DNA from 3 places in the Brevibacterium sp. NPDC056726 genome. Region 1 is predicted to be linked to each of the others. Evidence: predicted binding sites of a transcription regulator. Region 1 holds the regulator's gene; each other region holds the start of a gene.

What was found. The regulator HspR, encoded in region 1, represses chaperone genes until heat shock. The targets are predictions, from matches to a motif close to AAGTTGAGTCNNNNNGACTCAACTT.
Region 2: a site for HspR is predicted at 1,391-1,415, ahead of clpB (ATP-dependent chaperone ClpB). Genes of this name have one in related genera too.
Region 3: a site for HspR is predicted at 1,688-1,712, ahead of ACFQ91_RS07195 (ATP-dependent Clp protease ATP-binding subunit). Genes of this name have one in related genera too.

What each region holds. Positions count from the first base shown of each region.
Region 1 covers NZ_JBHTYZ010000001.1:590,091-593,365, reverse strand. Annotated here, with positions in the region: gene ACFQ91_RS02655 (nucleotide exchange factor GrpE) at 1-275, shown strand, start outside; gene ACFQ91_RS02650 (DnaJ C-terminal domain-containing protein) at 488-1,546, shown strand; gene ACFQ91_RS02645 (heat shock protein transcriptional repressor HspR) at 1,561-2,028, shown strand; gene ACFQ91_RS02640 (purine-cytosine permease family protein) at 2,709-3,275, shown strand, end outside.
Region 2 covers NZ_JBHTYZ010000001.1:747,390-750,664, reverse strand. Annotated here, with positions in the region: gene clpB (ATP-dependent chaperone ClpB) at 1-1,337, opposite strand, end outside; gene ACFQ91_RS03300 (Na+/H+ antiporter) at 1,477-3,057, opposite strand.
Region 3 covers NZ_JBHTYZ010000003.1:198,509-201,783, forward strand. Annotated here, with positions in the region: gene ACFQ91_RS07180 (DUF3152 domain-containing protein) at 1-262, shown strand, start outside; gene ACFQ91_RS07185 (MerR family transcriptional regulator) at 325-984, opposite strand; gene ACFQ91_RS07190 (DUF4188 domain-containing protein) at 1,108-1,578, shown strand; gene ACFQ91_RS07195 (ATP-dependent Clp protease ATP-binding subunit) at 1,728-3,275, shown strand, end outside.

The DNA.
Region 1 (3,275 bases):
TCGACGAGGTGCGTCTGGCGCAGGAGAACGGCGACGTCTCCGGGCCCTTCGAGGCCCACGTGAACAAGCTCATCGACGCGCTGGCCAAGGTCGGCGTCGAGCAGTACGGCGCAGTCGGCGACGAGTTCGATCCGCACCTGCATGAGGCTCTCATGCAGCAGCCGTCGGACGAAGTCGAGGTGCCGACGGTGTTCATGGTCATGCAGCCGGGCTACCGCATGGGTGATCGCATCATCCGCGCGGCCCGCGTCGGCGTGCAGCAGCCAGAGGACTGACCGTTCCACCTTCGCCGAGGTGACCCGCCACCCCAGCGTCCGGCCACGGACGCTGGGAGCGGGGACCGCCTCGGCGACGGTCCGGAATCACCGGGAGGGAAGCCTTCGCGGGGATTGCGGATTGTGAGCAGACAGATGAACGGACGAATGACAGAGCCGGGGCGGACACGCACCGGCAGGCACAACAGGACTGAGAAGAAGGGAGGTGCCAGATGAGTACCGGACCGCAGAACGACTGGTTCGAGAAGGACTTCTACAAGACCCTCGGCGTCTCCAAGGACGCGTCGGACTCCGAGATCAAGAAGGCCTACCGCAAGCTCGCGCGGAAGTACCATCCGGACGCGAATCCGGGGGACGCCGAGGCGGAGGCCAAGTTCAAGGAGATCGGACAGGCCCACCAGGTGCTGTCGAACAAGGAATCGCGCGAACAGTACGACCAGGTCCGCGCCATGGGCAGCGGTGCCAGGTTCAGCGCCGGCGCCGGTGGTGCCGGGGGAGCCGGCGGCGGCTTCGACGACGTGTTCTCCGACCTCTTCGGAGGCGGCGGGCGCACCCGGACCCGGACGACCTACAGCGGCGGCGGGTTCGGCGGCGGCAGCGGCTACGGCGACGTGCCCCCGGATCTCGCCGATCTCCTCAACGGGTTCGGCGGCGGGTCGTACGGCGGCTACGGCGGCGGTTACGACACGGGCTTCGGCGGCGGATATTCGCCACCGGTCAAGGGCGGGGACATCAAGTCCTCGACGAACCTCAGCTTCACCGAGGCGGCCAACGGCGCATCCGTGAAGCTGCAGATGCCCGGCGGCAAGCCGCTGACCGTGCGCACCCCGATCGGCGTCAAGGACGGACAGAAGATCCGACTGGCCGGCAAGGGCAAGCAGAGCCCGAACGGCGGCGATCCCGGTGACGTCATCCTCACCGTCCACGTCAAGCCCCACCCGGTGTTCACCCGCGACGGGGACAACCTGCGGATGGACCTGCCGGTGAGCTTCGACGAGGCGGCGCTCGGCGCCGAGGTCAAGGTGCCCACGCTCGGCGGTCAGCCGGTGAAGGTGAAGATCCCCGCGGGCACGCCCTCGGGTCGGACCCTGCGGGTGCGCGGCAAGGGCGTGAAGACGAAGAAGGGCACGGGCGATCTGCTCGTCACCGTCGAGATCGTCGCGCCGAAGAACCTCTCGAAGGAAGCGAAGGAAGCCGTCGAAGCCTACAAGGCGGCGACGGAATCCGACGACCCGCGTGCCGGCCTGCTCGATCGGGCCAAGGCAAGCTGAGGCAGTGAGGCAGGATGCAGTTCTCTCAGAGCGCAGCGCTCTACGTCATCTCGGTGGCGGCGGAATTGGCGGGGATGCACCCGCAGACCCTGCGGCAGTATGACCGGATGGGTCTCGTCACCCCGCAGCGCACGGCCGGCAAGGGCCGACGCTACTCGGGGCGGGACATCGCCAAGCTGCGCCTGATCCAGCATCTCTCGAAGGACGAGGGGGTCAACCTCGTCGGGATCAAGAAGATCATGGAGATGCAGAACCAGATCGACGCCCTGCGCAGCCGGAACCGGGAACTCGAGGAGGAGGTCCTCGCCGAGGCGGCGGCACGCGAACGCGATTCGCGTGTCTTCGCTGCCGGTTCCGGCGGCGATGTCGTCTCGATCGCGCGCGGCCGGCGACCCAAGGTCACCGCCGAATCCGAGGCCGGTGCCGTCGTGCTCTACGACGATTTCACCACCCGAAGGGTCCGCGGTCCGGCGAAGGCGTGAGGGCGATCCGAGCGGTACCGAGCGGCTGTGACGGCAACCTGAGCGGCCCAGCGCGGGAGTGACCAGGGGCGGAGCACCATTTCCAGGGGCGGAGCGATCCGCCCCTTTCTCATGCCCGGATCGGGTTGTGGCCAGTTCGCTCTGAGATGGCCAAGGCAACCTTGGCCATCTCAGAGCGAACTGGCGCAAACCGGGTCGCGACCCGGACTCCACGGGCGCCGCTACTGGGGAGAGCGCTGGTCTCGGCGCGATCGTCGTCGATTGCGGGTCGCACGTCCGCGACAGGCAACCGACTGCGCGGCATGTCCGGCACACGCCCGTTTCGCCGACATCGCTCGATCTGTGCAACCCCGCCGAACCACCCGAACGGCGCTTCGGCTCACCCTGTTTCGGGCGGCTCACGTTTTGAACAGAGCCGCTCGAACCAGGATGAGCCGCAGCGTGAGGCTGCGAGGGTGGGAGCCTCAGAGGGCGCGAGTCATGGGGTGCGAGAACTCACGACGGGCAACCCTCCGGCGGCCAGGTTCGTGTGAGCGCACTGCGCCTACCAGGGCACCTTGTGCGCGGCGTTGCCCGCTGTCGAAACACGGGCGAAACGTTGCCCGCCACGGGACGAAACAATCGACTGTCAGGATGGGCGCTGTTGAGATCGACGAGCGACCGAGGAGACCACCATGACGATGTCTGCAGACAAGTCGACGGCGCCACCGGGGACGAGCAGCGAGGCGAAGGCCGCAGCGCGCGAGAGTCTCGAGGACTACACTCTGAGATTCGCGCCGCGCTCCTACCGCACGTGGGCACCGGCCGTGGTGGCGACGAGTGCACTGGGCGGCATCGCGTATCTCGCTGACTTCTCGATCGGCGCGAGCATCGGCCTGGCGCACGGCACAGCCAACGGCATCCTCGGCATCCTCACGGCGGCCATCATCATCTTCCTCACCGGCTGGCCCCTGGCCTTCTACGCCGCACGCTACAACCTCGACCTCGATCTCATCACCCGCGGCGCAGGGTTCGGGTACTACGGCTCGGTGATCACGAACATCATCTTCGCCACCTTCACGTTCATCTTCTTCGCGCTCGAGGGCTCGATCATGGCCCAGGGGCTCTACCTGGGACTCGGCATCCCGCGTCCGCTCGGCTACCTCCTCTCCACCGTCATCATCTTCCCGCTCGTCATCTTCGGCATGAAGGCGCTGGCCCGACTGCAGGTCTCGACGACACCGCTCTGGCTCGTCCTCATGGTCGTC
Region 2 (3,275 bases), 160 kb from region 1:
CGCAGATTGCTCAGGCGCTCCTGCGACGCGGAGTCCGTCTCCTTCGACAGCGCCATCTCCTCCATCTTCAGACGGTCGACCGAGCGGCGCAGCTCGTCGATCTCCGCCGGAGCGGAGTCGATCTCCATGCGCAACCGGCTGGCCGCCTCGTCGACGAGGTCGATCGCCTTGTCCGGCAGCTGACGCCCGGTGATGTACCGGTTCGACAGACCCGCCGCGGCGACGAGCGCGCCGTCGTTTATCGAGACCTTGTGGTGGGCCTCGTAGCGCTCCTTGAGACCGCGGAGGATCGCGATCGTGTCCTCGACGCTCGGTTCCCCGACGTAGACCTGCTGGAAGCGACGCTCGAGCGCCGGATCCTTCTCGATGTTCTCGCGGTACTCGTCGAGGGTCGTCGCGCCGATGAGCCGCAGCTCACCGCGGGCGAGCATCGGCTTGAGCATGTTGCCGGCGTCCATCGAGGAGTCGCCGCCGGCACCGGCGCCGACGATCGTGTGGAGCTCGTCGATGAACGTGATGATCTGGCCGTCGGCGTTCTTGATCTCCTCGAGCACCGCCTTGAGCCTCTCCTCGAACTCGCCGCGGTACTTCGCGCCGGCCACCATGGCCGAGAGGTCGAGGCTGATGAGCGTCTTGTCCCGCAGCGACTCCGGCACGTCACCGGCGACGATGCGCTGGGCGAGGCCCTCGACGACGGCCGTCTTTCCGACTCCGGGCTCGCCGATGAGGACGGGGTTGTTCTTCGTCCGGCGGGAGAGCACCTGGATGACGCGACGGACTTCCTTGTCGCGGCCGATGACGGGATCGAGCTTGCCCTCGCGGGCGGCTGCGGTGAGGTCGATGCCGAACTTCTCGAGCGACTGCATCGTGTCCTCGGGATTCTCCGAGGTCACCTTCTTGCCTCCGCGCAGCTCCGGCAGAGCCGCGAGCAGGGCGTCGCGGCTGGCGCCGTTGGCGCGCAGCGCATCGCCGGAGCCGTCATGGCCGCCGGCGGCGGCGAACAGCAGATGCTCGGTGGAGACGTACTGGTCTCCGAGCGAGGTCATCTCCTCCTGCGCCTGGTTCATCAGCTCGAGGGCGGCCCGGGACAGGCTCGGCTGCGCCACGGACTGTCCGCTCACGGTGGGGAAGCCGCCGATGACGGCGGCGACCGCGGTGAGCACGGTGCTGCGGTCAGCGCCGACCTTCGCCAGGAGGTTCGAGGCGAGAGAATCGGGCTGTTCGAGCAGTGCGGCCACGATGTGGGCGGGCTCGACCTGGTTGTTGTGGCGCGCGACGACGTCGTTGACTGCCGTCTGCAGCGCCTCTCGCGATTTGGTGGTCATCTGTGCGTCCATGCGCATCTCCTCAACAGTGGTGGATTGTGCTTCTCTCTGGTGCAACGCCTCCAAAGTTGAGTCTATTCCACTCAACTTTGATTTTCGAGGGTCAGTTCACACAAGCGTTCATGTCAGGGGTCCCATGCCTCCGTCCCGGTCACGACTGCAGCACCGCCTGCAGGTCGAAGCGCCGCAGCACCTTGTCCGCCGCCTCGGGGTCGATGCCGCGTTCGCGGCGGGCCCGGAGCACCTCGTCCCGGGCGGCCTGCATCGCCCGCTTCTGCACGGCGAGGAGCCGCTGGCGGTTCTCCTTGAACTCGGTCGCCTTCTCCGCACTCACCTGATCATCGGGAGTGCCGAGCAGCTGGGTCCGCAGCGTCCTGAACCGGGTCCGCAGCGCCTCGGCGACATCATCGGGCAGGTCGTCATCGGACTGGATCTGCCTGATCGCCGCGGCATACGCGCGCTTCGCGATCTCCTCCGTCTGCCGCCTCTCCTTCTCCGCCTCGTCGTCGATGCCGAGGGCCCCGACGACGGCCGGGAACGTCAGGCCCGCGAGGACGAGGGTGACGAGGAGGACGACGGCGGCGGCGACGAGGATGTAGGAGCGACCGGGGAACGGTTCGCCGGAGTCGGTCAGCTGCGGGATCGACAGGGCCAGGGCGATCGTCGCCAGCCCGCGCATCCCGCCCCAGGTCATGAGCACCGAGTCGCGGACGTTGAGCGGGGCCGCGTCCGGATCCTCCTCCCGGATGCGCTTGCTGATGAGCAGCATCGAGAGCAGGAGCCAGACGAATCGCACGACGATGATGACCGCGGCGATCGCCAGCCCGATGAGCACGGCGCGCCCGAGGTCGGAGCTCTCGGTCTCGATGACGACGCGGAGGTCGAGGCCGATGAGGCCGAACGCGATGCCAGTGATGAGCATCTCGAGAACCTGCCACGTCGTGGCCTGCGTGACGCGTTCGGCGGAGTTGCCCTCGACGTCGCGCCGCCGGACCTCAAGGGCGGCGACGACGACGGCGATGACGCCGCTGGCGTGGAAGTGCTCGGCGAGCAGGTAGACGCCGAAGGGGAGGACGAAGAGGAGTGAGGACCGGGCGACCGTGTGGTCGATGCGCTCCATCACCCACCACGCGACGAAGACGACGAGCCAGCCGATGGCGATCGCGACGACCGCCGAGAGGACGAAGGCGACGGCGAGACTGCCGAAGTCGACATCCGTGTCGGCCAGGGCGGCGGCCATCGCGGTCTGGAAGATGACGAGGGAGGCGGCGTCGTTGAACAGGCCCTCGCTCTGCAGGGTGCTCATGATCCGGCGCGGGATCGACACGGTGCCGGCGACCGCGTCGACGGCGACGGGGTCCGGCGGGGCGAGCATCGCGCCGAGGGCGATGGCCGCGGCGATCGTGATCCCCGGGATGAGGAGCAGCGCGGACCCGGCGACGGCGGCGACCGTGACGCCGACGAGGGCGATGGCCATGCCGAGGATCGTCCGCCACCGGATCGCGAAGAGCGCCCACGAGGTCTTCTGCGCGGCTGCGAAGAGCAGCGGCGGGAGGAAGAGGGGGAGGATGAGCTCGGGGTCGATCGTGACATCGGCGAAGGTGGGGATGAACGCGCCGGCGATGCCGACGACGACCATGAGCGCGGGCCAGGGCAGACGGAGCCGCTGTCCGATGCCGACGACGATGCTCGTCGCCGCGCCGAAGCCGATGACCATGAGCAGAGTCGTCATCGGCATCCTCCTGCGGCGGCGTGTGCGAGCAGGCTGTTCGCACAGGTATCGGTTGCGACAGTGCCCATTGTAGGCTCGCGCTCACCGCTTGAGAGGGGAAAGGATGAGGAAATCGCGGCGCCGAGGCGGGGCCCGGGTGTCGCGGGCCGGTGCGGACCGTGCGATGTCGCGGATGCGGATCGACCATGTGGGCATCCGCGCGGATGCGGCCCCGACGT
Region 3 (3,275 bases), on a different contig from region 1:
CCTGCCGCTCAAGACGCTCGGGAAGCTCTCGTGCCGCAACGGCCCGAACGTCATCCTCAATGCCAAGCGCTGGGTGAGCGCGACTCCGGAGTTCGACGACATCACGCAGTACCGGCAGTACCTCATCAACCACGAGGTCGGGCATGCGCTCGGTCACGGCCACGAATCGTGCCCGGGTTCGGGGGAGACCGCCCCGCTCATGCAGCAGCAGACGAAGGGCCTGTCCGGCTGCACGCCCAACGGCTGGCCGTCCCAGGGGTAGTGGGTTCGGCCGCCTCGGGGATGACCGGCCGACTGCGATTGACGACAAGCTGAGAGTCGAGGTCAGCCCTCCCTGAACCGTCTGATCGCAACGTCCTGTTGGGCGAGGCGGCGCAGGGCGAGCAGTACCGGTTCGAGGAGCAGGGTGCCGAGCACCGCCTGCCGCACGGCGCTGTCGATCTCGGCGGTGGGCACGGTGTCGACCTCCGCCTCGGCGAGGTCGTGGACGGTGCGCCCGTAGCGAGCGAGGCCGCCGTCGATGAGGTCGATGCCCGCCGCATCGAGAGCCCGCAGCGCCGTGGCGAGCTGGTCGACTTCGACGCTGTCGGGGTCGATCGTCCACCCGAGTTCGGCGACGAGGCCGAGGGCCGCCTCGGTGCTGGTTCCCTCTGGCCCCTGACGGGACGAGCCTGTCTGACGGGGTGGGCCTGCTTGACGGGGGGCCTGCGCGGGCATCGTCGCGTGCTGTGCCGCGCCGAGCACCTCGGAGAACGTCTCCGGCGGATCGTCGATGACGCCGAGCACGCGTTTGGCCGCCTCGATGCTCAGTCGGGCCGGGCCGAGGAGGGCGCGGATGAGCTCGAGACGGTCGACGTGCGCCTCGGAGTAGACCGCCTGCGTCGCCGACGTCCGCTCGCCGGCCGGCAGCAGTCCCTCCCGCAGGTAGTACTTGATCGTCGCCACCGGCACGTCGCTGCGTCGCGACAGCTCAGAGATCCGCACAGAGTCCTCCTTCTTGCGTCTGATCCTTCTTCCGGCTGATTCCACCCTCCGTCCCCTTGACATTGGACAGTATAACTATCCAATATTGGAGAGTGCAGGTATCCATTATGTCAGGAGCTCACGATGACGACGACTCGACTCACCCATGATTACGACGGCGAACTCGTCGTCTTCCACATCGGCATGCGCATCCGTCAGTGGTGGCGCCCCGACCTCTGGCTGCCCGTCTTCCAGGCGATGCCGCCGATGCTCCGCGAGCTCTCGCAGGACCCCGACTCCGGACTCCTCGGCTTCCGGCTGATCGCCGACCCGCGCGGTCCGTGGACGGTGCAGTACTGGAGTTCGCTCGAGAAGCTCTATGCCTACGCCTCCGATCCGCAGGCGTCCCACCGACCCGCATGGTCGGCCTTCAATCGGCGCGCGCGGAATGCGCCGCGTGCCGTCGGCGTGTGGCATGAGACCTACCCGGTGGCCGGTGCGGAGTCGATCTACGTGGGCATGCCCCCGATCGGACTCGCCGAGGTGGTCGGATCCCGCCCGGTCACCGGTCGCAGCCATCGCGCGGCCGACCGCCAGGCCCGTCTGGATCGGTGAAATCACTGGTCAGAGCCTTGGTTCCGATGGGTAAGCGAGACCTCCATCACGCCGGGGAGGGACGGGGAATATCACCGGGAGGATTCTCGTTGATTGAGTCAAACAGACGTATATGAGTCACCCTGGCTCAACTTCCAAAGGAGACCGTTTTGGCTAACTTCTTCGGACCTTCCAGTGGTGGCGAAGGCTCTTTCGACGAGTTCCTCGCCCGCTATCTGCAGGGTCAGAACACACCACGGCAGGGCCGTTCCGTCGACATCAACCGGTTGCTGTCCAAGCGCACGCGTGAAGTCGTCGATGGCGCTGCCGAGTACTCGCGGCGGCGCGGACAGGAAGAGGTCGACGCCCTCCACCTGCTGCGCGTGATGGTCGATTCCGAGCACGGCTCGGCGTCCCTGCGCCAGGTCGGCGCGGACCCCGAGGCGATCGCCCGGGCCATCGACGAGCGCCTGCCCGAATCCGCCGAGGCACGCGAGACCGAGGGCGCGCCGACACTGACCGGCGCTGCCCAGAAGTCGCTGCTCGACGCCTACCAGGTCGCCCGCGCGTTCGGCTCGACCTACATCGACCCCGAACACCTCTTCTTCGCCTTCGTCCTCAACCAGGAGATGCCCGCCGGGCGGATCCTCGCGCAGGCCGGGGTCACGCAGGCGACCCTGCAGGCCGGTGCCCAAGCGGCCGAAGCCAAGCAGACGCAGGGCGGGACGACCGAGTCCGGTGAGGGGGAGTCGATGCTCGAGAAGTTCGGCACCGACCTCACGGCGCTCGCCGCTGAAGGCCGGCTCGACCCGGTCATCGGTCGTGCCACGGAGATCGAGGAGACCATCGAGATCCTCGCCCGCCGCACGAAGAACAACCCCGTTCTCATCGGTGAGGCCGGCGTCGGCAAGACGGCGATCGCCGAAGGACTGGCGCAGGCCATCGAATCCGGCGACATCCCCGCTCAGCTCCTCGGCAAGCGGGTCATCGCCCTCGACCTGCCCGGCATGCTCGCCGGCACCCGCTACCGCGGTGACTTCGAAGAGCGTCTGACGAAGACGCTCGACGAGATCGCCGAGGACGGAGACACGATCGTCTTCGTCGACGAGCTCCACACCCTCGTGGGAGCAGGCGGCAGCGGCGAATCGAATTCGATGGACGCCGGCAACATCCTCAAGCCGCGCCTGGCCCGTGGGGATCTCCACCTCCTCGGCGCGACGACGCTGCGTGAGTTCCGCACGATCGAGAAGGATTCGGCGCTCGCTCGCCGCTTCCAGCCGGTCATGGTCGGCGAACCGACCATCGAGGACGCGGTGACGATCCTCGCCGGACTCGCCGATCGGTACGCCGAGCACCACGGTGTCACCTACGACGCCGAGGCGATCCGCGCCGCCGTCGAACTCTCGCACCGCTACATCACCGACCGGTACCTGCCGGACAAGGCCATCGACCTCATCGACCAGGCCGGCGCCCGGCTCTCGCTCAAGCGGGGTCCGGTCGTCGACACGGCAGCGATGCGCTCCGAGCTCGGCGAGCTCGAGGCGGAGAAGAACTCGGCGATAGCGGCCGAGAACTTCGAGCGGGCCGGCGAGATCCGCGATGAGATCTCCCACCTCACCGATCGGCTCGAGGAGATCCTCAACTCGAGGACCACCTCGGCGAATGACGGGGAGGACGGCGTCGTCGACGCCGAGCAGATCGCTCAGGTCGTCTCCCGG